3 regions of the Kitasatospora sp. NPDC001540 genome follow, and region 3 is predicted to be linked to each of the others. Evidence: riboswitches for the same ligand, from Rfam matches in the RefSeq annotation. Region 3 holds a riboswitch; each other region holds the start of a gene.

Region 1 (10,349 bases), on a different contig from region 3:
GGTCCAGCGTGGTGCCGATCCGGGTGGAGGCCTCGTTCAGCAGCGCCAGCCGCTGCTGGGCGGCCTCGGCGACGGTCTCCGCCTCGAAGCGGTCGGTGATGTCCACGACCGTGGTGCTCACCCCCAGCACCGTGCCGTCCGGCTGCTCCAGCCGGAAGGTCGACACCGACCAGGCGTGCTCGCGCTCCGGGTCGGCCGCCGTCCGGCCGTGCGTGCGCAGGTCCACCAGCGGGCGGCCGTCGGCCATCACGCGGCGCATGGTGGCCTCGGCCGTCCGGCCGTCGATCCCCGGCAGCAGCTCGGTCAGCCGCCGTCCCAGGTGCTGCGCCACCGGCAGCCCGTTGATCCGGGCCAGCGCCTCGTTCAGCCGGACGAAGCGCAGGTCGGTGTCGAGCACGCCCATGCCGACCGGCGACTGCGTGAAGAACCCGTTCAGCAGCGCCAGGTCCGCCGCCAGCCGTTGCACCTCGCTGACGTCGGACGCCACCGCCAGCACCATCGGCGAGCCGCTGCGGTCCAGCACCGGGTACGTCCGGAAGTCGAGCTGCACCAGGTGCCCGTCCCGGTGCCGCACCGGGTAGACCCCGGCCCAGGGGCGGCCGCTCAGGATCCGGGCGAACAGCTCCAGCGCCTCCGGGCGCCGCTCCGGGCCGACCAGGATGTCCGCCGCGCGCGTGCCCACCGCCAGGTCCGTCGGGAAGCCGAGCAGGGCCTCCGCGTCCGGGCTCCAGTGCAGGATCCGGCCGTCCGCCGCGATCAGCGCCGTGGCCACCGGGATCGCGAGCAGACCGTCCGGTACCGACGCGCCACCTGCCGCGAGCGGGGAGGTGGTGCGGGTCCGGGGTGCTGTGCGCTGTCTGTCGGTGTCCATCTGGCCACCTGCCGTTCCGGAGGGTGGTCACCGCCCTGCCATCGTCGCACGGCGGGCCGCCCGCGCCCAGACGGGTGACCTGCCGCTAGACACCTCACGGCGCCAAGGAGTCAAGACTGGGCGCGGGTGGAACTCGCTGTTCGAATGCCCAAGGCACGGTTGCTAACGAGTGGGTTCGGCTTCTGGATGGAGCTGAACCACACCGACCCAGGCGCCCTCGCTGGCCCGCTGGTGGAACGCGCGGACTCTCCAGCGCCCTGCAGGGACGGGGACCGGGGCTTCGTCCGGCAATCCTCTGCCGTTCGGGTAGGGCACTCCGAGGTCCTTGCCAGCCTCGGCCGAGTCCATGAGGACTGCGGGGCCGTCGGTCTCCCAGACGCCGCACTCCTCCCACTGCGTCGCCGGGTCGCTCAGTACGATCTCGGCGGCTGCCAGCAGCTCGGTATCGGAGTCGGCCGCGAGCCATCGCATGAAGGCCCGGTGTTCGGGCAGGTAGCAGGTGCTGTCGGGCGTATCGCCCAGCACGAGAGCGGTCGCGGAGTCGGTTCCGCGCAGGCTGATCACCCCGGCGTAGTCCGCGACCGCGCAGGCCCGATCGTAGTCGTCCTGCTGGTCGGTGTTGCCGAGGATCATGCCGTCCTCGGTGCAGCCACCCCAATTGTGCAGTGCGGACACCGGGACGACGATCAGTGGGCCGCCCATAGACCCGACCCAGGTCAGTTCGAGTCTCAGACGGGCAGGGTTCGGGGTATCGCTCATGCCCGCAGTGTGCCGCTGGCCTGTGACAGACAGGGAGGCGGGGGTCGTTCACTCCTCAGGGCGAGGTGGGGTGTCGGTTCACCCAATCGTCTACGCCGCTGCCGCAGCGGGCTCCTGCGCGGTAGGGAAGGCGATGAGCTCGTCGAACAACTTGCGGTTTTTGAGGCAGTGGTAGAGCTGGCCGAGCATGCGGTTGAACAGGTTTCGCTGGGCGGCCGCGTGCCAGTCACCGGCGTCGTCCCGGCGGTGGCGGTAGTGGGCTTTGGCGCCGGGTGAGGCGGTAATCGCGGAGAAGGCCCATAGGTAGCCGGCGTGGTTGAGTCGGTCGTTCTTCACCCATCTGCGGGTGATGCTGGACTTCTTGCCAGAGGCCCGGGTGATGGGGGACGCGCCAGCGTATGCCTTGAGACCGCGGGCGTCGGCGAAGCGTGCGCGGTCGTCGCCGATCTCGGCGAGAACCCGGGCGCCGAGCTGGGTGCCCAGGCCTGGGAAGCTGAGGATGATCTCGGCGTCCGGGTGTTGAGGGAAGGCATCCTCCACCGCATGGGCGAGATCGTCGGCCGCCGTGCAGGCGGCCGTGAGCTGGCCGAGGAGGGCGAGCATCTGCTGGCCGAGCGCCTCTTCGACCGGAGCGGCTTGGTGGGCCCAGTCGGCGCGGAACACCTCGCGTAGCCGTTCCGTTTCCGCCTCGATACCGCGTTTGCGGCCGACCCGCTTGAGGGCCGCAGTGATCTGGGGGCGGGTCAGGCGGGCGGCCTGGGTCGGGGTGGGAGCGAGCCTGAGCAACTCGCGGGCCTCCGGGCGGCACAGGCCGTTGTCCCACTTGGCGAAGGCGTCCAGGGCAGCGGGGTAGTACTCCCGCAGCAGCGAGCGTAGCTGGTTCGCCATCTGCTGCCGGTTCCAGACTGCGTCCTGCTGGGCCCGGGCGAGAACGGCGATCGCGCGGGCCAGGTCACTGTCGTTGGGCAGGGGCCGGTGGGCGTGCATGTCAGTGCGCAGGATGTTCGCCAGTACAAGGGCGTCACCGGGATCAGATTTCTTGCGGGAGACGGCGTGCCGGTCGCGATAGCGGGCGGCAGCCATCGGGTTGATCGCGAACACCTGCCGTCGGCCAGTCCGAAGGACAGCGACCAGCAGGCCGCGAGACGTCTCGATCGCAACCGGGATCGGGCACTCTTTGGTGTCGCCGTACTCGGCAAGCAGGCCCAGGAGGATCTCGTAGCCGGCCAAGTCGTCGGTGATGTGCCGTTTGGCCAGCAACTGGCCAGTGTCGTCGACCAGGGCGACGTCGTGCGTTTTCTCAGCCCAGTCAATGCCGCAATAGATCAACTCTAACTCCCCGGGACGCGGTGTCTGCGCTGGTTACGAGCGCATGCGGGGCCACGCAGCGACCTAATTCCAGGACTCGACCGTCTGGTCGGTCCGCCACCTCACTAGCCGTTCGTGGCACCAGCGCGCCGCGCGGGCCTCGGTCTGTTGCGAGCGCTTGAGCAGCTCGGGTAGATCGAGAGGTCACCGTGCGGCGGGCTCGCACCACCAACACCAACGAGTGATCAAGTACGAGGTGTTGACGGTGGTGGTCACGCAGACGCCGGACACCGCCGCTCTGGGGCAAGGCCGCGAAGCCAGGTGCTATCTAGGCGTCCATCCGATGTCCACACGACCACCACTGCAACGAGCGCCGGGGCCGTGTGCCGCTCTAGCGGGAGACCTCAACGGTCCGGGTGGACCCAGGCATCACGCCCCAACGTTCGAGCGGACTGGTGGCAACCCCGGGTTCCCGCCATCCGCTAAGAAGGAATTAGGGTGGACCGGATGGACACCCGTCGGACGAACCCCCCGGTGGCGCGCGGTGGTGCGTAGGAAACCCGCCCCCGTCAGCCCGCTGCCGCAACGCGACGGCATCGACCCCGTACACGTCAGACTGCCGCTGGAGGGCGCCTGGCCGACGGTGCGCGCCTACCTGGAGGAGCGCTACGGCGCCGCCGCCGGGGACGGGCGGATCGCCGCGATGCTCGCGGCCGGCGAGTTCGTCGCCGCCGACGGCCCGGTCGCCGCCGACGCGCCCTACGAGCCCGGCGGCCACGTCTGGTTCCACCGCGAACCCGGACCGCCCGAGCCCGTGGTGCCCTTCCCGGTCGAGGTCCTGCACCGCGACGAGCGCATCGTGGTCGCCGACAAGCCGCACTTCCTCGCCACCACCCCGCGCGGCAGCCACGCCACCGAGACCGCCCTCGCCCGGCTGCGCCGCGACCTCGGCCTGCCCCGGCTCAGCCCCGCCCACCGCCTGGACCGGCTCACCGCGGGCGTGGTGCTGTTCGTCGCCGACCCCGCGCTCCGCGGCGCCTACCAGGGCCTGTTCGAGCGCCGCGAGGCCGTCAAGGAGTACGAGGCGATCGCCCGGTACGAGGAGGGCGCGGCGGCCCGGCTGCCCGCCGTGGTGCGCAGCCGGATCCGCAAGGACCGCGGCCGGCTCGACGCGTACGAGGAGTCCGGCGAGCCCAACGCGGAGAGCCGGATCGAACTGGCCGAGGCCCGCGACGGCCTGGGCCGCTACCGCCTCGCCCCGCGCACCGGGCGCACCCACCAGCTGCGGGTGCACATGAACGGGCTGGGCCTGCCGATCCTGGGCGACCCGCTCTACCCCGAGGTGCTGGGCGAGGGCGACCCCGAGGACTACCGGCGCCCGCTGCAACTGCTGGCGCGCTCGCTGGAGTTCACCGACCCGGTGGACGGACGGCGGCGGCGCTTCACCAGCGGCCGGGTGCTGGCGGCCTGGCAGGACCCGGCGGGCTGGTAGGGCCGGGGAGCACGGGGCAGGCGGACCGTCAGGCGCCGGTCGGGGCCGCTTCGCGCGTGCTGTATTGACGGAAAGTCTAATAACTTCTACCTTCACGGCAGGGCCACCACTCCACCCTCTCCGCCCCCACCGCGAAGGAGCCGGCATGTCGCCCCACCCTGCCCGCACCGCCCCCGACCGGGAGCGCACCGCCGAACGCCTGCTCGCCTCCTCCGCGAAGCTCTCGTTCAACCCCCTCACGGACGTCGACTGGGACGCCGACCCCGTCCCCGGCGCCTACTACTGCCCGCCCCGCCACCTCTCCCTCTACGGCACCGACCTCTGGGAGCGGATGAGCGAGGAGCAGCGGATCGAACTCTCCAAGCACGAGGTCGCCTCCATCGCCAGCGTCGGCATCTGGTTCGAGGAGATCCTCATGCAGATGCTGCTGCGCCACGCCTTCGACCGGGACCCGACCAGCAACCACGTCCAGTACGCGCTCACCGAGATCGCCGACGAGTGCCGGCACTCGATCATGTTCGCCCGCATGATCGCCAAGATGGGCGTCCCCGCGTACGGCGCCGGGTTCGTCGCCCACAACCTCGGCCGGCTGTTCAAGGCGATCTCCACCCACAGCCAGACCTTCGGCGGCACCATGTACGTCGAGGAGATCCTGGACGCCTTCCAGCGCGAGGTGATGAACGACGAGACCCTCCAGCCGCTCACCCGCCAGGTCTCCCGGATCCACGTCATCGAGGAGGCCCGGCACATCAGTTACGCCCGCGAGGAGCTCGTCCGCAAGCGCCTCGGCCCGGTACGTCGCCGGTACGAGCAGCTGTTCATCGGACTGATCGTCTACTACGCCACCACCGCGCTGATCCACCCCCGGCTCTACGCCGCCGTCGGCATCGACCCCAAGGTCGGCAAGGCCGCGGCCCGCGCCAACCCGCGCTGGCGGGCCACCAAGGTCGAGATGGCGCAGAAGGTCGTCTCCGTGCTCGACCGGGCCGGGCTGGTCGGCCGGACCAACCGCTGGCTGCTGCGCGCCGCCGGAGTGGTGGCCTGAGCGGGCGCCCCCGGGGTGCCGCGGGGGCGGAGCCGTCCGGTCCGGTTCCCGGATCGTGATCATTCGGTGTCGGTGTGGGCTTCCGGTGTTCGAACGACGCGGATAAAGTGCGTCGTCACCGAACCACCGGGGGGTCCGTTCATGCACCGCGCCACGGCCGGCACAGCCGCTGCCGCCGCCACCGTCCTGCTGCTCAGCACCGTCGCCGGATGCGGCGGACCGGAGCCCTCCGCGGACCGGGCCGCCAGCGGCGCGGCCACCGCCGCCCCGGCCTCCGGCACACCCGAACCCACGGGCGCCGCGACCGCCGCGCCCACCGGACCGGCCCCCGGGGCGTCGGAGGGCGGCGCTCCGGCGGGCACCGGTACGGGCGGCAGCATCACGGTGGCGTTCGCCGGAGACGTCCACTTCGAGGGGCGCACCGCCTCCCGGCTCGGCGCCGCCAAGGCCGACACCGCCCTCGGCCCGATCTCCGGCACGCTGTCCGCCGCCGACCTCGCGGTGCTCAACCTGGAGACCGCGATCACCGGCCGGGGCAAGGCCGAGCCCAAGACCTACACCTTCCGCACGACGCCCAAGGCGCTCGACGCGCTCAAGGACGCGGGCGTCGACGTGGTCTCCCAGGCCAACAACCACGCCGTCGACTTCGGCCCCGACGGCCTTGCCGACACCCTCGCCGCCAAGGCCGCCTCCCCGATACCGGTGATCGGCATCGGCAAGGACGCCGAGGAGGCGTACGCCCCGTACGTCACCACCGTGCGCGGCGTGAAGGTCGCCGTCCTGGCGGCCAGCCAGGTCAACGAGATCACCAACCAGAAGTGGCGGGCCGGCGCCCACAAGCCCGGCATCGCCTCCGCCCTCGACGAGAACGCGCTGCTGCGCGCCGTCGCCGCGGCGAAGGCGCAGGCGCCCGTGGTCCTGGTCTACCTGCACTGGGGCGACGAGGGCGTGGCCTGCCCGACCCGCGCGCAGACCGGCCTCGCCAAGGAGCTCGCCGACGCCGGAGCGACCGCCGTGGTCGGCACCCACGCCCACACCATGCTCGGCGCGGGCATGCTCGGGAAGACCTACGTGTCGTACGGCTTCGGCAACTTCCTCTGGTACGGCACCTCGAACTACACCGCCTCCGACGAGACCGGCGTCACCACGCTCACCGTCACCGCGGACGGCCGCGTCACCGGCGAGGACTTCACCCCCGCCCACATCGACGGCCGCGGCGTGCCCGTCCCGCAGACCGGCAGCGCCGCGAAGGCCGCCCAGCAGCGCCGCGACGGCCTGCGCGGCTGCACCGGGCTGGCCGCCGTCCCGAAGTGACGGCGGCTCAGCCGGGCGCGCACCGGCGGAGCGGGGGTCAGCCCAGGTCCAGCACCTGACCGGGGCGGATCAGGTCCGGGTTCTCGCCGACCACCTGCTGGTTCGACTTGTAGAGCTCGGACCAGCCGCCGCCCACGGCGTGCTCGCGGGCGATCGCGGCCAGCGTGTCACCGGGGTTGACGGTGTACGCCTGCGCGGACGGGGCGGCGGTTGCGGCCGGTGCCGGGGCTGCTGGGGCGGCCGGGGTCGGGGTCGCGGGGGCTGCCGAGGCCGCCGAGGTCGCCGGAGCGGTGGACGCGCCCGCGGTGGGGGGCGCCGTGGTGCCGCTGGGGGTGGCCTCGGGGGTGGTGCCGGTGCCGGTGCCGGGGTCGGCCGACGGACTGGGGGAGGGGATGACCGGGAGGGTGGGGATCAGACCGCTTCCGTTCCCGTTCCCGTTTCCGGGGTTGCTCCCGTCTCCGTTGCCGTTCCCGTTGTTCCCGTTCGAGGTGCCGTCGCCGCTGCCATTGGCGTTGCCGCCGTCGGCGGGGGTGCTCGGGCTGGGCGTGGCGCTCGGGTCGGCGGGCAGCAGCGGGACGCCGGGGGCGGTCGGCGGGAGGGTCGGCGTGGCCTGGGCGTCCGGGGCGGGGGTGCTCGGCTGCGGCTGGGGGTGGGGGTGGGCCAGCTGCATGTAGCGCTCGTACAGGCTCTGGTGGCTGGTCCAGAACCAGGCACCGTTCTTCTCGTACCAGTACACGTGGGAGACCGGGTCGTAGCCGGGCAGGCCGGAGAAGACCGGTGCGGCGTTCCCGGCCGGGACGGTGCTGCCGTCCGGGGCGGCGTTGACCGCTGCGACGCCGCGGGCGCCGCGCAGCGAACCCGTCTCGTCCGCGGAGTCGTTGTCGTCGACGACGCCCGGTGCGGTGGCGGTGTTCAGGCCCGCGTCGTCCGCGCAGGCGGACCAGGGCGAGGGGCCCTCGGTGGCCAGGATGCGCTCGGCCACGGCGATCTGCTGGCTGCGGGTGGCCCCGTTCGGCAGCGGGGCGTACTGGGTGCCGCCGTAGTCGGTCCAGCGCTGGGCGTTGATCTGCAGGCCGCCGTAGAGGCCGTTGCCCGGGTTGGAGGCCCAGTTCCCTCCGCTCTCGCAGTCGGCGACCCGGTCCCAGACCGCGCTGGGAGCGGCGTGTGCGCCGGTCGCGGCGAGCAGCGGCAGGGCGATGCCGACGCCGGCCACGCCGGCCGCCGCGATCGCGCGCTCGGCGGCCTTCTCCGCCGGGCCCTGCCGGCGGTGACGTCCCGAACCCGTGAAGAGCATGCAGGATCCTCTCCGCACGCCTGCGAGGTGAGCTGTCGGGTTCGGACCGGGAGGAGGCCCGGCCGCCACGCCCCGGTCACCCGGCGCGGACGGCTTCACCCCTAGCCGTGGGGAACGGCAACAATCGTGGTTCCCCCGCCCCCGTCCAAGGGTGGTGGTGGTCGACCCGACAGCGCGGCGGACGGGGTTCGGCGTATTCGCGCGCGGGGCCCGGCGGTGCGGGCTGGGAGGAGCCTATTCACTCGAACGTGGCAATCACAAGCGCGTCGCGCCAGGATCACGTCCTCGTCACGCCGGTTGCCGCCTGGTGCGTGGGCGACCTGTTGACGGCGCTTCGGGCGGAGGTGGACGTCCGTCAGACGGAGGGAGGGGTCGGCGGATCGGCTGGAGAAGTCTGGCCGATCGGTGGGATTGGGAGGGAGGGCAAGAGGGAAGGCCCGCGCCCGGGTTCGGCCGTGAGGTGGGAGGTCGGAGTCAAGTCCCCTTCTGCTGACGGGAGTTCGACGGAAAAGGGGCATTGGTGGCGTTGCGGATAAATCACGCGACAGGGGGCCGGGGGCCTTCCTACGATCGCCCTGCTCGCTGCGTCAGCCGAGTCGCCGGGTTCGTCGAGGAGGTCCCGTGGGTGTCGTGATTCCTGAAGTGCTCCGTGTCGAGCGCCAGTTCGCCCGGCTGTTCGTCGGCCAGGCGCTGTCGGTCCTGGGCGACCGGGTGTCGTTCGTGGCGCTGCCCTTCGCGGTGCTGTCGATCGGGGGCTCGGCGGCCGACGTCGGGCTGGTCACGGCCGCCGGGCTGCTCCCGCTGCTGGTGTTCACGCTGGCCGGGGGAGTCTGGGCGGACAGACTGCCGAGACAGCGGATCATGCTGGCCTCCGACCTGGTGCGGTGCGCCGTGCAGGCGGCCGTCGCGGTGCTGCTGTTCACCGGTACCGCCCGGGTCGGGGTGCTGGCGTTGCTGATGGCGCTGTTCGGTGTCGCCGACGCCTTCTTCCTGCCCGCCTCCACCGGGCTGCTGCCCCTGCTCGTCCCCGCCGACCGACTGCGCGAGGCGAACGCACTGCGCGGGTTCGTGCAGTCGAGCAGCCTGGTGGTCGGGCCCGCGCTGGCCGGCCTGCTGATCGCCGCGGTCGGCCCGGGCGGGGCACTGGCGATGGACGCCGCGAGTTTCGCGGTCAGTGCGGCCGTGTTGGCTCGGCTGGGCGCGGTCGGCGGCCCGGCGGTCAGTGGCCCGGCGGCCGACGTGGTGGACGGCGCCGGTGGCGGGGCGGAGCGAGGTGCGCGGCTCGGGTTCCTGGCCGAGCTCCGGGTCGGCTGGCAGCAGGTGCGCAGCCGGACGTGGGTCTGGGCGGGGATGCTGGCGCTGGCGGTCTACCACGTGGTGGTGCTGCCCTCGGTGTTCGTGCTCGGGCCGGTGCTGGCGGAGCGCGAATGGGGCGGGGCCGGTGCGTGGACCGTGGTGGTCATCGCGTTCGGCCTCGGCTCGATCGTGGGAGACGTGTGCGCCTACCGCCTGAAACCGGCCCGCCCGATGGCGGTCGCGGCCGTGGCGCTGGCGGTCGCCTCCTGCCAGGCGCTGATCATCGGGTCCGGCGCGCCGGTCTGGGCGATCGCCGTGCTGGAGGCGGTCACGGGGGTGGGGGTGTCCCTGTGCTTCGTGCTGTGGGAGACCTCGCTCCAGGTGCACATACCGGAGCGGGTGCTCTCCCGGGTCAGCTCCTACGACCACCTGATCTCCGTCGCCCTGATGCCGCTCGGGCTGGTGCTGGCCGGTCCGCTCTCCGACGGTCTCGGCGTGCGTCCGACGCTGTTCGGGATGACCGTCCTCGCCGTCCCGGCCTCGCTCGCCCTGCTGGCCATCCCCGCGATCCGCCGCCTGCCCGGGAGCCTGCCGACCGGGGCCGACGCGGCCTCCGGGCAGCCCGATCCCGCTCCCGGGGCGGTGGTGGGAGCGTGACCCCGCCCATGGATCGAACCCGTCCAAGAGACATGGGAACGCCCTGGCCCGCGGGCGAGCAGCCCCGGCTGAGCACCGCCCGACCAGTCCGCACCACCAGCCTCGGCGGCCGGGCGCTGTCCGCCGCCGGTTGGGCGGGCGTGGTCAACAACCTGAACGACGCCCTGGCCTGGGCGCATCGGCATCCTCGCCGCGCTCCGCCCGGCGGTCCGGGGCATGGGGTGCGGGGCAACTGCTCACCGGCTGGTGGTCGGACCGCCTCGGCCGCAAGCACCTGATCACCACCGGCATGCTGCTCCAGGCGGCCGCCCTC
Region 2 (10,349 bases), on a different contig from region 3:
GCTCGACCTGCTGCTCGACCTGCTGGGCGGGCGTCCTGGTCGCGGTGCCGTTCATGGTCTCTCCCCCGTGTCGTTCTCCGTCGCCCCGGTGCCTCCCCGGCGGCTGTCACCACTGTGCCCGCCGGACCCGGTCGCGGCCCAGGAACGGGCGTCACCGACCCGTGATGACAGATGTCACGGGGGCGGCGGACGGGGTTCCACTTCCCTGACGAACCGTCACCCGGCGGGCACGGATTGTTCCGACCCCTCCCGCCGGGGGGAGGGCTTCGCCTACGCTGCTGCAGGTGAGCAGTCCGCCCAGCGGCAGGTCCACCCCCGGCCTGCCCGCCACGGCCGCCGTTCCCCCGACGCCCTCCGACGCTCCCCGGCCGCTGCCGGAACCGTCCGTGCGCCGGTCCGGCGGGCTGCTCCCGAGCCGTCCGCCGGGGCGGCCGGTGCTGAACGGGCGGATCCCGGGGCAGCAGGGCGGCCCGGTCGCGGGCCGGGCGGCCGCGGTGCCGCTGTGGCGGCGGTTGTGGCCGCTGCGGCGTCCGGCGCTGTCCTCGGCGGTGGCGGCGTTGGCGCTGGCGGGTTCGGGGGTGCTGATCCTGCGCCTGGTGCAGCGGCAGACCGGGACGACGGGACTGCTGGTGGGGTCGGGCCTGGCGCTGCTGCCGCTGCCGTTCGTGCTGGGATCGCTGGCCTGGCTGAACCGGACGGCGCGGGTGCCGGTGCGGCGCCTGCTGTTCTGCCTGGCCTGGGGGGCGTGCGCCGCGACCACGGTGGCGATCATGGCGAACGGGTGGGCCAGCGACTTCCTGATCGCCCACCGGGGCGCCCGCGGGGAGACCCTGGGCGCGGAGTTCGCGACGCCGCTGATCGAGGAGGTGGCGAAGGGCTCGGCGCTACTGGTGCTGCTGCTGCCGCTGCCGCGGCGGCGGCACCGCTGCGGGGCGGGCCGCCCGTGCGGCCGTCGGCACCGCCTGCTGCGGCACCGGCCCGGCCCCGGCGGCCCGGCCCCCTCCAGCCCGTCCCCCTCCGGTCCGGCCCCGGCGGGCCGTCGGCGGGCCCGCTCCTCCCCGCGCACCCTGGCGGCGGGGGTGGTGCTGGGCGGGGTGACGGCCTGCGGGTTCGCGTTCACCGAGAACGCGCTGTACCTGGGGCGGGCGTTCACCGCGGACCGGCAGGCCCGGCTGGACGCGATCGGCCTGGGCGAGGCCCCGAGCCTGCGGGACTTCGACGGGACGGTGCACACCTTCGTCCTGCGGGCGCTGCTCTCGCCGTTCGCGCACCCGCTGTTCACCGCGCTGACCGGCCTGGGCCTGGCCCTCACCCTGACCACCGCCCGGCGCTGGCCGGCCCGGCTGGGCGCGCCGCTGGGCCTGCTGCTGGCGATGGGCCTGCACGGGGTGTGGAACGCGGCCGCCGGGCTGGGCACGGACGGCTTCCTGCTGGTGTACGGGCTGGTGATGGTGCCGTGCTTCGCCGCCCTGGTGTGCTTCGCGGTGTGGGCGCGGACCCGTCGCACCCGGCAGTCGGCCGCTCCGGGGGCGGGCCGTGACCTGCGCGGGCGCCCGGGCGGGAAATGGATTTCCCTTTCCCGCAGGCCTCACGTAGAGTCGTGTTCACCGACGCGGGGTGGAGCAGCTCGGTAGCTCGCTGGGCTCATAACCCAGAGGTCGCAGGTTCAAATCCTGTCCCCGCTACTCAGTAGCACGAAGGCCCGGAGGCACCGCCTCCGGGCCTTCGCCGTACCCGGCCGCCGTACCCGACCACCGGGTCCGCCGCGGGCCCGTCGCGAATTCGTCGAATAAATCCGTTGCCCGCCGCGGGGGGCCGTGCCTATGGTGGCGGCACACTGAAAGGAGGTGATCCTGAGTTGAGTTCTTTCAGGATGCGTGAGGTGGCTGCTCGCTAGAGCCGCCCCTGCCTGCGCAGCGGTGAGGCCGTTCGGTCTCCGGCTCAGGCGAATTCCCAGCAGTCACCCGGCCCGTGGGCTCACCGGTACATCCCCGGTGCCTCGGACCGTCCCCCCGGGGGGTCGGTCCGAGGAGCAGCCCACGGGCCGTCTGCGTTCCCAGGCGCTCCGCGCGCCCCGCGGGGGGCCTGCGGGCGCAGCGCCAGGACGCGGGCGGTGCGGCGGCCCGTTCCGGGGGTGGCCAGGACGCGGCTGGTGATGCCGTGGTGGCGGAGCGCGGCGCGCAGCTCGGTGAGGTGGGGGCAGGGGCGGCCGCGTTCGTCGTACAGCGGGTGGATCCGGACCTCGCCGCCGGGGGCGGTGACCCGGGCGAGTTCGCGCAGGGCGCGGAGCTGGTCGGCGGGGCCGAAGACGGCCGGGTAGGCGAACAGCAGGTAGGAGCTGAGGGTGAGCGCGAAGGTGCCGTCGGCGAACGGGAGCCGGGGCAGCGCGGCGGCGACGTAGCGCTCGGGGTGGGCGGTGGCGTCGGCGGCGAACAGGTGGCGGGCGCGGTCCCAGCTGCGCAGGTACTTCTCGGGGCGGTGCCTGCGGTCGGCGGGCAGGTGGCGGCGGGGGTCGCGCCGGATCGCGTCGGCCATCACGGCGCGGCCGTCGGCGGCGAGCGCGGCGAGGCGGTCCGGGCCGAGCGCGTAGCCGGGGTCGGCGGCGAGCACCTCGCAGCCGAGGGCGCGGGCCTCGGCGGCGAGGGCGGCGGCGCCGCCGGGGCAGTCGAGGACGGGACCGGACAGGTGACCGAGCTGGGCGCGGGTGAGGCCGAAGGAGGCGCAGTACTCGTCGAGCGGCCGGGAGGTGACCAGGACCGGCGGGGCGGCCTGGGGCCGGGGCGGGGCGGTGGGGTGCATGCGGGCCTCCGGACGTTCGGCGGGCCCGGGGTGCGGCCCGGGCCCGTGGTCATCCGACCACGGGCCCGGGGGTGTCGCACGTCCGGCGCCGTCGGGCGCGGAGCGGGTTCAGTCCTCGGCGGAGAGCAGGGCGCGGGCGGCGAAGCGGTTGACGCCGGTGAGGCCGCGGATCAGCTGGGGGGTGAGGAAGAGGATGACCAGGCCGAGCAGGCAGACGCCGGCGATCTGCGGGACCGAGTTGATCTCGTAGACGTGGTGGACGCCGTCCGAACCGGTCCAGTCGGCGACCCGGTAGCCGTCCCAGGAGGTGTAGCGGCTGAAGACCCACTGGTAGAGCGGGAACAGGGCGAGCGACCAGCCGAGGACGAAGAAGGTGACGGAGACGGCGAAACTGACGATCGCCCAGGGAAACATGACGACCTGGTGCAGGACGGCCTTCCAGCCGGCCGGGTCGGCCAGCCGGGCGGTGATCCGGCCCCACACGCCCTCCCGGCGGACGGTCAGCTCCCGCGGGGCGGGCAGCTCCTCGCCGAACAGGGCGCGGATCCGCAGCCGCTCGGCGGCGCCGAGGCCGCGGGCGACGGCCAGCAGCAGGGCGAGGACGGGCAGGCCGAGGGCGGTGACGACGAGGCCGAGCCCGGCGCTGAACAGCGGGATGACCAGGCAGAAGCCGAGCACGGCCATCGGCAGGCCGGTGAGCGCGTAGCCGAACTCCCGGAAGGTCTGCGGGGAGAACGGGGCGCGCCAGAACCCGGGCCGGTCGTGGTGGCCGCCGAGGTCGGAGGCGGGGTACGCAGCGGTGGACATCCGCGGTCCTTCGGTTGGTCGGGCGGCGCCGCCGGTCGGCGGTGCCGGGCACGGGTACCAATCTGCCCGTCCCGACCGGGTCGGCGTAATGGAGCCTGCCGCCGACTTCGGGGTGGGGTTAACCCCCCTCCCGTCCTGGAGCCCGCTCCCCCGCCGCCCACGGCGGGCCGGTCCACTCGGGGGCGAGCAGCGAGTACTGGAGCGCGTCGTGCCAGGCGCCGTCCCGGTGCGACTCGGCCCGGATCCGGCCCTCGTAGCGGAACCCGGCCCTGGTCAGGACCTTGACCGAGGCGGCGTTGGCGGGGTCGCAGCGGGCCGCCAGCCGGTGCAGGCCCAGCGCCCCGAAGCCGAACCCGCACAACAGCGCGGTCACCTCGGCGGCGTGGCCGCGGCCCCAGGTGTCGCGGCGCAGGACGCAGCCGAGCCAGGCGGCGTGCCCGCCCTCGCGGGTGAGGGCGGCCTGCCCGATCGGGTCGCCCGCGGGGTCGTCGACGGCCAGCCGGTAGTGCGTGCGGGGGTCCTCCTCGGCGGCTTCGAGGTACAGCTCGAGCTGGTCCGCGCAGTCCTCGAAGTCCCGGACGCCGAACGGGAGGTGGCGGACGGCCTCGGGGTCGCCGTGCACGGCGTGCAGGGCGGCCACCTCCTCCGGGGTGTGCCGGTACTCCCGCAGGGTGAGCCGGGGGCCGACGAGCCGGAGGGTCTCCATGGCCGACGACCCTACCGGGCGGCCGTCCGGGGACCGGCTACCGTACCGGGGTGGACGACGAAGACCTGCACCTGCTGCCCCGCACCCGCGCCGCCGACCTGCTGGACTGGGCGGTGGCGGAGGGCCACGACCCGGTGCCCGAACCGGCGGTGCGGACGGTGCTGACGCTGCTGGAGCTGGGCGGGGCCCGGCTGCACGACGGCCTGCCCGAGCTGTCCTCCCCCGTGCTGGAGCACCTGCTGTACGAGCAGCTGCACCTGTACGTCCAGCCGGACGGCGACCCGGCGGCCTACCCCGCGGCGGTGCGGCTGCTGATCGCGTGGCAGCGGGCCGCCCGGCGGCTGAACGCCAAGCGCGCCGAGAAGCTCCGCGCCGAGGCCGACTGGCAGGGCGAGGTGCTGCTCTCCCTGCTGCGCCGCGCCGACCTGGTGACCTGGCCCCGGCTGTACGCGCTGCTGTTGCGCGCGGACGGGGTGCCGGGCGACGACCTCGACCTGGTCCGGGAGTGGCTGGCGGCGTTCCGCGAGCGGCCCGAGGAGGAGCGGCACGCCGCCTTCGACCGGGTGCCGGGCCTGGACGGGGACGGCAACTGGGACCAGCCGGGGCGGCCGCTGCTGGTCGGGGTCTCCACGGACGGGGCGCGGCGGCTGCTGGAGCAGGGCCTGATGCGGCGCAGCTACCGCAACCTGGCCGAGCGGTCCGCCCGCGGGCTGCCGATGCCCGCCGAACTCGCCGGCGGCTTCGAGGAGTTCGAGGAGGCGGTGGCACAGGCCGCGATCGACCTGTGCGGGGAGTGGACCGTCCCGGGGCTGCCGCGGCTGCTCCTGGAGGAGTTCCCGGAGCTGGCCCCCGAGGAGTACTGAGGGTCCCCGGGGGTGGGGTCGTCCGATCGGACGACCCGGGGGTCGTCCTGACGGACCGTCAACCGTGGCCGTACGGAGGATCCTCGGAGCCGTGCGCCGGGGCAGGCTTGCACCATGACCCGATCGCCGCTGCCCGTCCTCGCCGCCCGCGCCGCCGCGGCCTGGTCCGCCCTGTTCGCGCTGGTGCACCTGTACTGGCTGCTGGGCGGCCGGGTCGGCCTGCCCGACGGGCTGTCCGTCCGGGACAACACCCCGCTGCTGGTCGTCGACGTCGCGGCGGTGCCGCTGTGCGCGGCGGCGGCCGCGCTGGCCCTGGCCCTGGTCCGCCCGTGGGGCGCCCGAATACCGCGGCGCCGCCTGCTGCTCGCCGCCCGGGCCACCGCCCTGCTGCTGATCGTCCACGCCGCCCCGTCGGTGCCGGACTGGACGGCCCTGGCCCTCGGCCGGAGGTCGGCCGCCGACCTGGACGCGATGGCCCGCTTCGCGACCCTCCTGTACGAGCCGTTCTTCCTCGCGGGCGGCCTGCTGTTCGCGCTGGCCGCGTTCGGCCGCAGGATGCCGCGGCGCCGTCAGGTGGCGGCCGGGGCGGTCCAGCCGGCCAGCAGGCGCAGGGCGTCGGCGGTGGGGGAGCCGGGTTCCACGGAGTAGACGCACAGCGTCTGGTCCGGGTCGCCGGGGGCCTGGAAGGACTCGTAGGAGAAGTGCAGGTCGCCCACCAGGGGGTGGACGTAGTGCTTGGCGCCGTGGGTGCGGCGGAGCACCCGGTGGTCGTTCCACCAGGTGGGGAACTCCGGGCAGCGCAGGGTGAGTTCGCCGATCAGTTCGGCGAGCCTGCGGTCGTCGGGGTGTCGGCCGGCCTCCAGCCGGAGCATGGCCACGGTCTCGGCGGCGATCGTCGCCCAGTCGCCGACCCGCTCGCGGGCCTGCGGGTCGAGCAGGTAGTAGCGGGCCAGGTTGCGGCGGGTGGCCGGGAGCGCGTCGAAGTCGACGAGGACCTCCCGGGCCAGCCGGTTGGCGGCCAGGACGTCGGTGCGCCGGCCGATGACGAACGCCGGGACGTGCGCGAGGGTCTCCAGCATCAGGTGCAGCCCCGGCCTGACCCGTTGCGGCCGTTCCGGGGCGCGGCGGGCCGCGTGCTCGGCGGGGAGCAGCAGGTCGGCGAGGTGCTCGCGCTCCGAGGGGTCGAGCCGCAGGGCGCGGGCCAGCGCCTGGACCACCTCGGTGGACGGGCGTCCGGCCCGGCCCTGTTCGAGGCGGGTGTAGTACTCGGTGCTGACGCCGGCCAGCCGGGCCACCTCGTCGCGGCGCAGGCCGGGCACCCGCCGCGCGCGGCCGTCCGCGGGCAGCCCGGACTGTTCCGGGGCGATCGCGGCGCGCCGGGTGCGGAGGAAGTCGGCGATTTCCCTGCTGCGTTCCATGGACCAAGTGTGCGGGCTGCGGGGGCGTTCCGGCGGGCCCTGGGTGGCCCTGGCGGTACCAGTCGGCGCAGGGTCCGCTGCGGGCCGTCCGCGGGGCCGCCGAGCTGGTGTGCTGGAACAGCGGCCGGAACCTCCGGTGCCGCAACTCCCGTGTCCTGCAAGGAAGGCGCACCATGTCCACGCACACCGCATCCACCCACACCGCATCCGCTCCCGTCCCGCTGCCCCTGGCCGGTCGCACCGCCGTGGTCACCGGCGCCTCCAGCGGCATCGGCGAGGCCACCGCCGAGGAACTCGCCGGGCTCGGCGCCCGCGTCGTCCTGCTGGCCCGCCGCGCCGATCGGCTGGCCGAACTGGCCGCCCGGATCGAGCGGGCCGGCGGCACCGCCGTGGCGATCGCCGCGGACGTCACCGACCGGGCCGCGGTGCGGGCGGCCGCCGACCGGGTCGCCGCCGAACTCGGCGGCGCCGACCTGCTGTTCAACAACGCGGGGGTGATGCTCCCGGCGCCGGTCGAGGAGCTGGCCGTGGACCAGTGGCAGCGGCAGATCGACCTCAACGTCTCCGGTCTGATGAACGTCATCGGGGCGTTCACCCCGCAGCTGGTCGCGGCCGCGGCCGAGCGCGGCGTCGCCGACCTGGTCAACACCTCGTCGATCGCGGCGCAGAACATCTTCCCGACCTTCGCCGTCTACTCCGCGACCAAGGCCTACGTCACCCACCTCTCGCGCCACCTGCGGGCTGAGCTGGGCGCGAAGCACGTCCGCGTCTCGACGATCGAGCCCGGCATCGTCGGGACGGAGCTGCAGGACCACGTGACCGACCAGGGCGCGCTCGACTGGCTGGCCGGGTCCAGGGAGACGATGGAGTGGCTCGTCCCCGGCGACATCGCCCGGACGGTCGGCTTCCTGGCCGCCCTGCCGCCGCGGGTCAACCTCCAGCAGGTCACCGTCATGCCGACCGGCCAGGCGAGCTGAGGCCGCCGCGGCCCCGTCCCTCCCGGCGGGCCGGCGGGTTACGGCCGGAGGCCGAGGCGGTGGAGCCAGGGCAGCGGGTCGACGGGGGCGCCGCCCACCGGGCGGACCTCCAGGTGGAGGTGCGGGGTGGTGGCGCTGCCGGTGCTGCCGACCGCGCCGAGGACGGTGCCGGGGGCGACCGGGCCGGAGGCGGTGACGATCCGGGAGAGGTGGCAGTACCAGACCTCGGTGCCGTCGGGGAGGGTCTGGACGACGCGGTAGCCGTGGGTGCCGGACCAGCCCGCCGCGGTGACGGTGCCGCCGGTGACGGCGGTGACGGGGGTGCCGGTGCGGGCCGCGAAGTCCAGCCCGGTGTGCAGGAGGGCCCAGTGCGCGCCGGCCGGGGCGTACTGCTCGGCCAGCCGGTAGTCGGCCACCGGCAGGGCGGGCGCGGAGCGGTCGGCGGCGCCCCCGACGGTCTCGACGGCCTCGGTGGTGCTCTCGGCCCGGCGGTCGGCGTGCTTGGCCTCGGCCTCCTGCGCGGCGGCGAGCCGGGCGGACTCCTCGGTGGCGGTGCGCTGCCCGTCGGCCTGCTGCAGGATGCGGGCGGCCAGGGCGAGCCCGGGGTCGGCGGCGTGCTGCCCGTCGGGGGCCGCGTCGGCGGCGGTGACGGGGGCCGGGGCCGGAACCGGGGCGGCGGCCCGGGCGGGGGCGGCGGCGAGGCCGGTGGCGCCGAGCGCGGCGGTCATCGCGGTGACGCCCAGCAGGGGGGCGCCGGCGCGGGCCTGGCGGGGCAGCCGGTGCCGGAGGGGCTCGGCCTCGACCGGGTGGTCGAGCAACTGGGTCCCGACGGTGCTCTCGGTGTAGGTCGACGCCACGGGGGCGCGCTCCTTCCTTCCCTGCCGCCGACCGGGTTAGCTGACGGGTTCGGAGGTGGAAGGTCTCCTACGGTCGGGCCCAGGGCCGTCCCGATTCACCCCGGTGGAACGTGGTTCCCCGGCTCCTGGACCTGCCGCGGGGGGCGGGTCCGGTGGATTAGGCGTGGCGCACGGTGCCGCATGGTTACGGCGTTGCCGACCGCGCTGCGTTATCAAACGTTAATCCTATGGACCCCATGATTCCAAGCGCCTTCCGAGGTGCAGTGAAACTTTCCTGACGCCCTATGGGCGATTTGTGACGGTTCGCCAAGCCGCTCGGATCCGGCCACGACGGAACGTGACGGAGCGGTTGAGTATCCGTACTCACGACCGGGCCGCGACCCGGCGGGACCCTGGGCCCATGACAGCCTCCGTGCCGCACCGCACCACCTCCGCCTACTTCCTGCAGGCCGTCGCGTCCTTCGCGTTCGCCACGGTCGCCCTGGCCCTCGGGATCGCCTACCTGCCGGTCAGCGCCTGGATGCGCGCCTTCCTCGCCGTCGGCCTGCTCTACGAGATCACCTCCGCGTTCACGCTGGCCAAGGTGATCCGCGACCGCCAGGAGGAGGGCGCGATCACCAGTCGGGTCGACCAGGCCCGGCTGGAGAAGCTGCTCTCCGAGCACGACCCGTTCAAGGTGGACGGGATCTGAGCGGGCGTCCGGGGCGGGCCGGACGGGCCGGACGGGCCGACCGCCCCCGGCGGGCCGGGGCTTGACGGCTAAGGCTATTAGCCTTAGCTTTATGGCTATCGGCAGCAGCCGGGCAGGGGAGCCCGGAGCGCCGGACGACGCCCGCCCAGGAGGCCCGCGATGAACAGCACCCTCGGCACCACCACCCAGTACCTCGACGTCACCGGCGGCCGGATCGCCTACGACGACACCCCCGGCTCCGGCGTCCCGGTCGTCCTGCTGCCCGGCATGCTCGACAAGCGCACCGTCTACCGCCACCTCGCCCCGCTGCTGTCCGCCGCCGGGCACCGGGTGGTCACCATGGACCTGCGCGGCATGGGCGAGTCCTCGACCGGCTTCACCGACCACTCCCCCGCCGCGATCGCCGAGGACCTGGTCGCCCTGCTGGCCCACCTGGACCTGCGCGGTGCCGTCCTGGTCGGCAGCTCGTACACCGGCGCCACCGTGGTCCGGGCCGCCGCGCTCGCCCCCGAACGGACCGGCGGGGTGGTGCTGGTCGACGCCTTCATCGAGAACCTGCCGCTGAACGCCTTCCAGAAGGCGCTGTTCGGCCTGGCCGCCCCGCTGGTCACCGCCTTCCCGGGCCTGTGGGGCTCGATGCAGAAGTTCTACTACCCGGCCGACGCCCGGCCCGCCGACTTCGAGGCCTACCGGGCCGACCTCGCGCGGATGCTCCGCGAGCCCGCCCGCAGGGCGGCCCTGCGCGACTACCTGAAGGGCGACTCCGCCCCGGTCGGCTGGTGCGAGAGCGTCGACGTGCCCGCGCTGGTGCTGATGGGCAGCAAGGACCCCGACTTCCCGGACCCCGGCCTGGTCGCCGACCGGCAGGCCGCCGCGCTGCGCGGCCGCAAGGTGATGGTCGAGGGCGCCGGCCACTACCCGATGGCCGGCCGCCCGCAGGCCGTCGCCGACGCCCTGCTGCCCTTCCTGGCCGAACTGCCCGTGCACGCACCGAACGACGGGGTCGCCCGCTGATGCCCCGCGCCGGACTCTCCACCGCCGCCGTGGTGGACCACGCCCTCGACCTGATCGACGAACGCGGCGCCGAGGCGCTGACCCTGTCCGCCGTCGCCGCCAAGGCCGGGGTCGCCACCCCCTCGCTGTACAAGCACGTGGCGGGCGGCCTGCCCGAACTGCGCCGCCTGGTCGCCGTCCGCACCACCGGGGAGCTGGCCGACCACCTGGCCGCCGC
Region 3 (10,349 bases):
GAGCCGGTAGCCGCGCGGGTTGGGCTCGTAGACGGTGCGGGAGGCGACGCAGCCCTCGTAGGCGATGTCGTCGGAGGGGCCCTGCGGGGTGCGGGTGTCGATCGGCCCGTCCCACCAGTACGCGTCCTCCCAGGTGTCGTGGGAGATGCAGCCGCGGAAGGTGATGCCGTGGCTGGCGTGCGGCACGAAGGCGTGGCTGCCGGTGTCGCGGACGACCACGCCCTCGACCACGGTGCCGCGCGAGGTGTCCAGCAGCATGTGGAAGTGCAGCCCGTACCGGCCGAGCACCGGTTCGGTCACGGGCTTCCCGTTCCAGCTGTCCTTGCCGTTCGCCCGCGGCCCGAGCCAGCGCAGCGCGGCGTGCCGGACGTCGGCCGGGCGGCTGGAGGTGAGGTGGACGTGCGCCCGCCCGCTCTCGGTGCCCTCGACCCGGACGTTGCGGCTGAGGTTGAGCACCTCGGCGCCGAAGCTCGCCCCGCCCCCGATCGCCACCCGCGGGTGGGCGTGCTGCAGCGGGCCGGTCAGCGTGACGGTGGCGCCGTCCACCTGCTTGACGGTCACCAGGTCGTACGAGGTGGAGAAGCCGTCGGTGTCGGGCGGCGCGGTGGGGGTGACGGCCAGTTCGTCGCCGGGCTGCCAGCCCGCGGGCGCGGCGGCCAGCTTGATCACGGTGTCGCCGGGGCCCAGCGCGGTGGCGGCGCGCACCCAGGCGGTGCGGGGGGCGCCGTCCAGGCGCAGGTAGCCCTGGCCGGTGACCCACAGACCGGTGTCGGTGTCGACGACCGTCATGCCGCCCCCGGCGAAGCGGCGCTCGTCGACCTCGGGGAAGCGCAGGGTGTGGGTGTGCGCGCCGTCGGGGGCCAGCGCCAGGACGCCGCGCACCTCGACGTTCCCGGTGCTGGACAGGGTCAGCGACCGGTCGGCGGCGAACACCAGCGAGCCGCTCTTCTCCACCAGCAGCGAGCCGACCCGCGCGTCGGTGTCCAGCACCACCTTGTCGGTGATCCGCACCGCGCTGCCGGGGCCGGGCGGCTTGCCGCCCCAGCCCTTGGCGTCCGACCACTTGCGGCCGCCCTGGTCGACCGGCGGGGGCGGCGGGGCGGGTTGCTGCGGGCGGCCGGAGGCGGACGGCGGGGCGCCGGTGCCGTGCTGGTGGCCCGACGGGGTGCCGCCGCCCGGTGCGGGCCGGGCGGCCGGCTCGTCGGCCCCGGCCAGCGACTGCCGCAGGACCGTTCCCCCGCCGACCGCCGTCACCGTCCCGACCGCCAGCCAGGTCAGCATCCTGCGCCGACCGACCAGCGGCCGCCGGTGCCGTCCCGGCTGCTGCCCGCCCTCGCGCTGCTGTTCCACCTCGGCCGCCCTTCCGGGGTCCGGGACCCCGAGTCGTCGGGGGCAGCATAGGCGGAACGGTCGCCGGAAAGCGGCATCTTCCCTTTTCCTTAAGCATTCTGACGTACCGTCAGTCATCCGTTCGACCACCCCGGGCGGGCCGGACGAAACGGGAAAAGGGCACAAACACCCTCTCCCAAGACCCCGCATAAGCCGAATATCCACCCACAGAGCGGCATAATGCATCAAAAGGGGCGCAAGATCACCTACCGCCTGACGCGCGGCCAGACTCCGCCGCAGCCCGGGAAGTTCGCCGAATATCCCTTGATCGCGAATTCCGAACGGAGTGACGGCGATCACAGGCATTTGCGAATTCCCCTTAAGTCCGCTTAATCTCCTGCCCACGTTCGTGGACACACGGACCCAGCTCACCCGGGACGCCGAGTCCTGCCACCGGGTGGGCCGGCTCATGCACAACGCACCACGGCAGGGGCGGGGGAACCAGGTAAGTCGCCCCGGGCGGCCGAGAGGCCGTACGGGGCTTGGGGTGAAGCCGGGCGCACCACGCGGTGCGCGCGGCCGGGCAACTCCAGCCCGAATCCGACAGCTCACCTCGCAGGCGTGGGAGAGGAACGCTTCTTCATGCTGCCCATCAGCGCCAAGCGAGCCCGCCGTCTGATCGCCACCACCGGCGTCGTCGGCATCGGTCTCAGCATCCCCTGCCTGACCACCGGCACCGCCTCCGCCGCCACGGTCGCCACCTGGGACAAGGTCGCCCAGTGCGAGTCCAGCGGCAACTGGTCCATCAACACCGGCAACGGCTTCTACGGTGGCCTGCAGTTCACCTCCTCCACCTGGGCCGAGTTCGGCGGCACCGCGTACGCCTCGCGCGCCGACCTCGCCACCAAGGACCAGCAGATCGCGATCGCCGAGAAGGTGCTCGCCTCCCAGGGCCCCGGCGCCTGGCCCGTCTGCTCCATCCAGGCCGGTCTGACCAAGGGCGGCGGCGCCCCCCAGGTCGACACCTCCACCTCCACCTCCACCCAGTCGCAGCCCAAGGCCCAGACCCAGCCCCAGGCCCAGCCCCAGAGCGACGGCAGCACGGGCTGGTCCCAGCACTCCTGGTCGCAGGGCAAGTCGCAGCAGGCCCAGACCCAGGCCCAGCCGCAGGCCGAGCAGGGCACCCAGCAGCAGGCCGGCGGCACCTACACCGTCGTGGCGGGCGACTGGCTGTCCGCGATCGCGCAGAGCCAGCACGTGGACGGCGGCTGGCAGAAGCTGTACGACCTGAACCGCTCTGTCCTCACCGAGGGCCCGGACGTGATCTACCCGGGTCAGCAGCTCTCGCTGGGCGGCGGCAGCAGCACCGCGCAGCAGTCTGCCCCGGCCGCCAAGTCCTCCTCCTCGGCCTCGTCCTCGTCCTCGTACAAGGGCTCGTCCTGGAAGAACGGCCGCTCCGCCGCCAAGTCCTCGACCGGCACCGCGAGCACCGCGACCACCAGCACCGCGAAGGCCGCGACCACCACCGCCACCACCGCGACCGCCGCCACCAAGGCGACCGGCTCCAAGGCCGCGGCGATCGACTTCGCGCTGTCCAAGGTCGGCCAGGCGTACGTCTACGGCGGCACCGGCAACGGCGGCTGGGACTGCTCGGGCCTGACCCAGGCCGCCTTCCGCCAGGCCGGCATCAGCCTGCCGCGCGTCGCCGCCGACCAGGCGGACTACTCGACCCGCGTCTCGCTGGACAGCCTGCAGCCGGGCGACCTGCTGTTCTGGTCCAACAACGGTGCCAACTCGGGCGTCTACCACGTCGCGCTGTACGTGGGCGACGGCAAGTACGTCGAGGCCGCGAACCCGCGCTCCGGCGTCCGCACCGAGACCATCGCGAACTGGGCCCCCGACTTCGCGGGCCGCGTCTGATCGCGAGCACGACCGCCGCTGCCCCCGGGGACCCTGGTCGACCCCGGGGGCAGCGGCCTATCCTCGGCCCGAGAAGGCTCGACGCTCGACGACCGGGGAGCAGCACCATGGCGAAAGTGACGATCACGCTGGACGCGGACCTGGCCCTGGAAGTGATGATGCGCGTCGGCGCCACCAACCCCCAGGACGCGGTGGAACTGGTCGTCCGCGACTACCTCTCCACCGACCGCCGCACCATCGCCCGCACCGGCGGCACCCGCGACGGCGAACGCCTCCTCCCCAAGCCCCCCACCCCCGAAGAGGGCTGACGCCCCACCAGGGAGCCTCGCCAGGGAGCCCCATCAGAGAGCCCCATCAGGGGCTCGGGGAACGGCGAGTCCGAGCTGCTGCTGGTCGGAACCCATCGGAGGTCCGTGCTGCTTCGGGCCGTAGTAACAGAACCCGGTGCCACTTCCCGCCACTGTCAAGCAACTTACCGTCTAGTAAGTTTACCGGCGAGTACCTACCCTGAGCGAACCCCCACCCCACCCAAGGGAGTTCGCCATGGCACACCCCCTCACCCGTGCCGCCCGCGCCCCCCGCCCGCCCGTCGAGGTGCTCCGCACCGGCGGCCGGGTCGTCGAGGCCCGCTCCGCGCCCCTGGTGCCGCCGCCCGAGGACGGCAGCCTGGCCGACCTCCCGTTCCGCAACGCGGAGGCCGCGCCGGAGGCGGCGGTGCTGTCGCGCCGCCGGCCGGACGGCTCCTGGCGGGACGTGACGGCCCGGGAGTTCGCCGAGCAGGTCGCCGCGGTGGCCCGCGGCCTGGTCGCGGTCGGCGTGGGCCCCGGCGCGCGGATCGCGCTGATGTCGCGGACCAGGTACGAGTGGACGCTGCTGGACTTCGCCGCCTGGGCGGCCGGCGCGTGCGTGGTGCCGGTGTACCCGACCTCCTCGGTCGAGCAGGCGGAGTGGATCCTCCGGGACTCGGGGGCGGTGCTGGCGATCGCGGAGGACGCCGGGACCGCCGAGGTGCTGACGGTGGCGATCGCCCGCACCGGCGGCACGGTCCCGCTGTGGCGGCTGGACGAGGACGCCGTCGACGAACTCACCGCCCTCGGCCGCCCCGTCCCCGCCGAGGAGCTGACCCGCCGCCGCCGGGCCCTGCGCCCGGCGGACGAGGCGACGCTGATCTACACCTCGGGCACCACCGGCCGCCCCAAGGGCTGCCTGCTCACCCACGCCAACTTCCTCACCGAGGCGGCGAACTGCCACGCCCTGCTGGAGCCGGTGTTCGAGGAGGCCACCGGCCGGGCGCCGTGCACCCTGCTGTTCCTGCCGCTGGCGCACGTGCTGGGCCGGATGATCCAGGTGACCTGCGTGTACGGGCGGGTCCGGATCGGCCACAGCCCGTCCCTGAAACCGGCCGACCTGCGGCCGGACCTGGCCTCCTTCGGCGCGACCTTCCTGGTCGGCGTGCCCTACCTGTTCGAGAAGGTCCACCAGTTGGGCCGGGCCGAGGCGCAGGCGAAGGGCGCGGTGAGGGTGTTCGACCGGGCGGCCGCGGTGGCGGTGCGCCACGCCCGGGCCGAGTTGGCGGCGCTGGCGGGCGGCCGCCCGGTGCCGCTCGCGCTGCGGCTGGCGCACGGCCTGTACGACGCGCTGGTGTACCGGCGGGTGCGGGCGGCGATGGGCGGCCGGGTGCGGTACGCGATCAGCGGCGGCTCCTCGATCGACCCGGAGCTGCTGCTGTTCTTCGCCGGCGCGGGCGTGCTGGTGCACGAGGGCTACGGGCTGACCGAGAGCAGCGGCCCGTCCACGGTGAACCCGCCGCTGCGGCCGCGTCCGGGCACGGTCGGGCAGCCGGTGCCGGGCAGTGCGGTGCGGATCGCCGAGGACGGCGAGGTGCTGCTGTCGGGCGGTCAGCTCTTCGACGGCTACTACGAGTTGGGGGCGCCGCGGCCGCGCAGGCCGCACTGGTTCGCCACCGGCGACCTGGGCCGACTGGACGAGGACGGCTACCTGACCATCACCGGCCGCAAGAAGGAGGTCCTGGTGACCTCCGGCGGCAAGAACGTCTCCCCCGGCCCGCTGGAGGACCGGCTGCGCGGCCACCCGCTGATCAGCCAGGCCCTGGTGGTCGGCAACGGCCGCCCGTACGTGGGGGCGCTGCTCACCCTGGACGCCGAGGCGGTGGAGCGCTTCCTCGCCACGGACCCGCCCGCCGCACCCGCACCCGCCCCGGACGGGGTGGAGGTCACCAGCGCCGTCCCCGCGCACCCCGCGGTGCTGGCGGCGCTCGCCGAGGCGGTCCGCGGCGTCAACTCGACGGTCTCGCGCGCCGAGTCGATCCGCCGGGCCCGGGTGGTGGCGGGCGACTTCACCGAGGAGCGCGGGCTGCTGACCCCCTCGCTGAAGGTGCGCCGCCAGGCCGTCGGCACCGCCTACCGCCGCGACGTCGAACAGCTCTACGCCTGACGGAACGGCCCCCGGGAGGAACACCCCCCGGGGGCCGCGCCACCGCACACCCGCAGTCCGCTCCTCAGCCGTTGCGCGGGCCCGACCCGGTCGAGCCGCGCATCACCAGCTCGGGCTGGAACATGAACTCCGAGCGCTGGGCCGGGTTGCCGCCGACCTCCTCCAGCAGGGCGTCGACGGCGGCGGTGGCCATCGCCTCGACCGGCTGCCGGACGGTGGTCAGCGGCGGTTCGGTGAACGCTATCAACGGCGAGTCGTCGAAGCCGACCACCGAGACGTCCTGCGGCACCGTCAGCCCGCGCTGGCGCACCGCCCGGATCGCGCCGAGCGCCATCATGTCGGAGCCGCAGACGATCGCCGTGCACCCCTTGTCGAGCAGCGCCTGGGCGGCGGCGTGCCCGCCCTCGACGCTGAACAGGGTGTGGTGGACGAGTTCCTCGGCCTGTTCGGCGGTGCGCCCGGTGAGCTGCCGCAGGGCCGCGGTGAAGCCCTCGATCTTGCGCAGCACCGGCACGTACCGCTTCTGGCCGACCGCGAGGCCGATCTTCTCGTGGCCGAGCTCGACCAGGTGCTGGACGGCCATCTGCATGGCGGCCCGGTCGTCCGGGGAGATGAACGGCGCGGCGATCTTCTCGCTGTAGCCGTTGATCAGCACGAACGGCACCTGTCGGCCGGTGAGTTTGGCGTACCGGTCGTGGTCGGCGGTGGTGTCGGCGTGCAGTCCGGAGACGAACACGATGCCGGCCACGCCGCGTTCGACCAGCATCTCCACCAGTTCGTCCTCGGTGGAGCCGCCGGGGGTCTGGGTGCACAGCACCGGCGTGTAGCCGTGCCGGCTGAGCACCTGTTCGATGACCTGGGCCAGGGCGGGGAAGATCGGGTTGCTGAGCTCCGGGGTGATCAGGCCGATCAGCCCGGCGCTGCGCTGGCGCAGCCGGGTGGGCCGTTCGTACCCGAGCACGTCGAGCGCGGCCAGCACGGTCTGCCTGGTGGTCGCGGAGACGCCCGCTTTGCCGTTGAGTACGCGGCTGACGGTGGCTTCGCTGACCCCCGCCTGCGCCGCGATGTCGGAGAGTCGCGCCGTAGTCACGATCCCAGAGCCTATTGCAACCACGTCAGACCGCCCACCATGCGGTGCTGTCGGCCGGGAGTTCGACGCCGTCCTCCGTCTCGACAGCCTCGGCGGAGGAGAGCAGCATACGGCCGGGGGCGGGGATCCGAACAGGCTCACCGGTGGTGTTCACCGTGCACACGAACGACCCTTCGGGCGCGTCGCGCCGGAAGGCCAGCACGCCCGCGGGGGCGGGCAGCCACTCGACGTCGGTGCCGGCGCCCAGCGCGGGCTGCGCGCGGCGGACGGCGAGCGCGGAGCGGTAGAGCTCCAGCGTGGAGGTCGGGTCGCCGGTCTGGACCTCCACCGACAGCCCGGCCCACTCGGCGGGCTGCGGCAGCCAGCTGGGGCCGCCGACGTTCGGACCGAAGCCGTACGGGGCCTCGGTGCCGGACCACGGGATCGGGACGCGGCAGCCGTCGCGGTAGCCGTCCTGGCCGGCCTGCCGGAAGAAGGACGGGTCCTGGCGGACCTCGTCGGGCAGGTCGGTGACGTCGGGCAGGCCGAGCTCCTCGCCCTGGTAGATGTACGCGGAGCCGGGCAGCGCGAGCATCAGCAGGGTGGCGGCGCGGGCCCGGCGCAGGCCGAGGGCGCGGTCGCCGGGGGTGCGGATCTGGGTGCCCAGGCCCGGCGGGTTGGCGAAGCGGGTGGCGTGCCGGGTGACGTCGTGGTTGGAGAGCACCCAGGTGGTGGGGGCCTCGACCGGACGCATCGAGTCGAGCGAGACGTCGATCACCTCGCGCAGCGCGTCGGCGTCCCAACCGGTGCCCAGGTACTGGAAGTTGAACGCCTGGTGCAGCTCGTCGGGACGGACGTAGTTGGCGGTGCGCTGGACGGTCGGGGTCCAGGCCTCGGCGACGCCGATCCGGGCGCCCGGGTACTCGTCGAGGATCTGCCGCCAGCTGCGGTAGATGGCGTGCACGCCGTCCTGGTCGAAGAACGGCATGACGTCGTTGCCGAGCAGCTTGAGCTGGTCGTGGCTGCCGAGGTCGGGCAGGCCGGGGGCCTTGACCAGGCCGTGGGCGACGTCGATCCGGAAGCCGTCGACGCCCATGTCGAGCCAGAACCGCAGGATGGAGCGGAACTCGTCGGCGACGGCCGGGTTGTCCCAGTTGAAGTCGGGCTGCTCGGGGGCGAACAGGTGCAGGTACCACTCCCCCGGGGTGCCGTCCGGGTCGGTGGTCCGCGTCCAGGCCGGGCCGCCGAAGATGGACTCCCAGTCGTTGGGCGGCAGTTCGCCGTTCTCGCCCTTGCCGGGGCGGAAGTGGTAGCGCTCGCGCAGCGGGGAGCCGGGGCCCTCGCGCAGCGCGCGCTGGAACCACTCGTGCTGGTCGGAGGAGTGGTTGGGCACCAGGTCGACGATGATCCGCAGACCCAGGTCGTGGGCGTCGCGGATCAGCGCGTCGGCGTCCAGCAGGGTGCCGAACATCGGGTCGACGGCCCGGTAGTCGGCCACGTCGTACCCGGCGTCGGCCTGCGGGGAGGCGTAGAACGGCGAGAGCCACACCGCGTCCACGCCCAGGTCGCGCAGGTAGGGCAGCCGGCTGCGGATGCCGGGCAGGTCGCCCATCCCGTCGCCGTTGCCGTCGGCGAAGCTGCGCGGGTACACCTGGTAGATGACCGCGTCCCGCCACCAGTCACCTCTGGAGGCCCCGGTGTTCGCAGCAGTCCGAGCGGCGGGAACGGCGGCGGGCCGGGAGGCGTCGGCCAGGTTCTGGGTCATTGGACAGTCATCCCTTGAAGGCTGTGGAAGTGACGGGACGTTCAGGACTTCGCGGCGCCGGCCGTCAGACCGGTGACCAGGTGGCGCTGCACGAGGTAGAAGACGACCGCGGCGGGGAGCGCGATCAGCACCGAGGTGGCGGCCATCAGCTGCCACTGGTGGTCGTGCTCGCTGACGAACGAGGACAGGCCGACCGCCAGCGTGTACTTGTCGGACGAGAGCATGAAGGTCGAGGCGTAGGCGACCTCGCCCCAGGCGGTGAGGAAGGAGTAGAACGCGGCCACCGCCAGGCCCGGGCGGGCCAGCGGCAGGATCAGCCGCCAGAAGGTGCCGATCGGGGAGAGCCCGTCGACCCGGCCGGCCTCGTCGATCTCCATCGGGATGGTGTCGAAGTAGCCCTTGAGCAGCCAGGCGCAGTACGGCACGGTGGTGGACGAGTAGACCAGGATCAGGCCGGTGTAGCTGTCCAGCATCCCGAGGTTCGACAGGATGTAGTACATCGGGACGATCAGCACCGCGATCGGGAACATCTGGGTGACCAGCAGGGTCCACATCAGCTGGCGGTAGCCGGGGAAGCGCATCCGGGAGACCGCGTAGCCGGTGGAGGCGGCGATCAGCACGCCGATCACGGTGGTACCGCCGGCCACGATCGCCGAGTTGCCGAACCAGGTGAAGAACCCGGTGTCGTTCATGACCTTGGTGTAGTTGGCGAAGGTCATCTTGTCGAAGATCTCCGCCGGGTGCAGGTAGTCGTTGTCGTCCGGCCCGAGCGAGATGTACGCGATGTACAGCACCGGGAACAGCGCGACCAGGCTGGCGACGATCAGCGTGCCGTGCGAGAGCACGGTGGCCAGCGGCGAGGACTGCCCGCGGCGGCGGACCTTGGCGGGGCGCTCGGTGGTGGCCGCTCCGGCGGCGGGGCGGTCGGCGGTGAGTGTCATGGGGCTACCTGCCTGGTCGGGTTCCTGGGACTGGGAGGCGGTGGCGCTGCTCATCCGTTGGCCTTCTCGTTCCGGGCCAGCCAGCGGCGGTAGAAGGTGGTGAAGACGATCAGGATCGACAGCAGCAGGATTCCGTAGGTCGCGGACTGCGCGTAGTCCGAGGGCTGCTGGCCGAAGCCGAGGCGGTAGGCCCAGGTGACCAGGATCTGCGCGTCGGGGGCGCCGGAGCCGAACAGCAGGAAGATGACCGCGAACTGGTTGAAGGTCCAGATCACGCCGAGCAGCACGACGGTCGAGGAGACGGTGCGCAGGCCGGGCAGCGTGACGTGGCGGAAGCGCTGCCAGGGGCTGGCGCCGTCCATCTCGGCGGCCTCGTACAGCTCCTGCGGGATCGACTGGAGCCCGCCGAGCAGCGAGATCATCATGAACGGCACGCCGACCCAGGTGTTGACCAGGATCGCGGCGGCCTTCTGCGCCAGCGGGTCGGAGAGCCAGGCGGGTTCGGGCAGGTGCAGGAAGGAGAGCAGACCGTTGACGGCGCCGCCGTCGGCGAGCATCAGGCGCCAGGAGAAGACGGTGACGAAGGTCGGCACCGCCCACGGCAGGATCAGCACCAGCCGGTACAGGCCGCGGCCGCGCATCTTCCGGTTGAGCAGCAGCGCCAGGCCCAGGCCGATGCCGTAGTGCAGCACCACGCAGATCGCGGTCCAGGCGACGGTCCAGATGAAGTGCGACCAGAAGCGGTCGTACGCGGTCGGCCCCCAGAGGATGTCCGCGTAGTTGTCCAGCCCGATGAAGTCGAAGCTGTCCGGGATGTGGTTGACGCCGATCTGTCGGCCGACGTTGAGGCTGGTGGCGTTGGTCAGGGTCA

The links. Region 3 has a riboswitch for cyclic di-AMP ahead of ACFY00_RS28670 (transglycosylase family protein). Riboswitches for the same ligand answer to the same signal wherever they lie in the genome.
Region 1: another riboswitch for cyclic di-AMP. It lies ahead of ACFY00_RS27450 (transglycosylase family protein); the one in region 3 lies ahead of ACFY00_RS28670 (transglycosylase family protein).
Region 2: another riboswitch for cyclic di-AMP. It lies ahead of ACFY00_RS35195 (M23 family metallopeptidase); the one in region 3 lies ahead of ACFY00_RS28670 (transglycosylase family protein).

What each region holds. Positions count from the first base shown of each region.
Region 1 covers NZ_JBIAVO010000028.1:425-10,773, reverse strand. The annotation lists gene ACFY00_RS27480 (SpoIIE family protein phosphatase) at 1-871, opposite strand, end outside; gene ACFY00_RS27475 (Imm21 family immunity protein) at 1,034-1,630, opposite strand; gene ACFY00_RS27470 (IS110 family transposase) at 1,721-2,959, opposite strand; gene ACFY00_RS27465 (pseudouridine synthase) at 3,483-4,430, shown strand; gene ACFY00_RS27460 (diiron oxygenase) at 4,576-5,475, shown strand; gene ACFY00_RS27455 (CapA family protein) at 5,617-6,789, shown strand; gene ACFY00_RS27450 (transglycosylase family protein) at 6,827-8,083, opposite strand; cyclic di-AMP (ydaO/yuaA leader) riboswitch at 8,087-8,250, opposite strand; gene ACFY00_RS27445 (MFS transporter) at 8,705-10,036, shown strand; gene ACFY00_RS27440 (MFS transporter) at 10,167-10,349, shown strand, end outside.
Region 2 covers NZ_JBIAVO010000050.1:27,354-37,702, reverse strand. The annotation lists gene ACFY00_RS35245 (hypothetical protein) at 1-55, opposite strand, end outside; gene ACFY00_RS35240 (PrsW family intramembrane metalloprotease) at 285-1,634, shown strand; tRNA gene ACFY00_RS35235 (tRNA-Met) at 1,612-1,685, shown strand; gene ACFY00_RS35230 (class I SAM-dependent methyltransferase) at 1,978-2,799, opposite strand; gene ACFY00_RS35225 (sensor domain-containing protein) at 2,908-3,606, opposite strand; gene ACFY00_RS35220 (GNAT family N-acetyltransferase) at 3,725-4,312, opposite strand; gene ACFY00_RS35215 (hypothetical protein) at 4,363-5,175, shown strand; gene ACFY00_RS35210 (DUF3995 domain-containing protein) at 5,290-5,823, shown strand; gene ACFY00_RS35205 (helix-turn-helix domain-containing protein) at 5,745-6,593, opposite strand; gene ACFY00_RS35200 (SDR family oxidoreductase) at 6,767-7,570, shown strand; gene ACFY00_RS35195 (M23 family metallopeptidase) at 7,609-8,427, opposite strand; cyclic di-AMP (ydaO/yuaA leader) riboswitch at 8,438-8,601, opposite strand; gene ACFY00_RS35190 (YiaA/YiaB family inner membrane protein) at 8,828-9,118, shown strand; gene ACFY00_RS35185 (alpha/beta fold hydrolase) at 9,278-10,132, shown strand; gene ACFY00_RS35180 (TetR/AcrR family transcriptional regulator) at 10,132-10,349, shown strand, end outside.
Region 3 covers NZ_JBIAVO010000030.1:76,470-86,818, reverse strand. The annotation lists gene ACFY00_RS28675 (hypothetical protein) at 1-1,350, opposite strand, end outside; cyclic di-AMP (ydaO/yuaA leader) riboswitch at 1,797-1,966, shown strand; gene ACFY00_RS28670 (transglycosylase family protein) at 1,951-3,249, shown strand; gene ACFY00_RS28665 (hypothetical protein) at 3,357-3,557, shown strand; gene ACFY00_RS28660 (AMP-dependent synthetase/ligase) at 3,793-5,703, shown strand; gene ACFY00_RS28655 (LacI family DNA-binding transcriptional regulator) at 5,768-6,793, opposite strand; gene ACFY00_RS28650 (glycoside hydrolase family 13 protein) at 6,819-8,537, opposite strand; gene ACFY00_RS28645 (sugar ABC transporter permease) at 8,579-9,478, opposite strand; gene ACFY00_RS28640 (carbohydrate ABC transporter permease) at 9,529-10,349, opposite strand, start outside.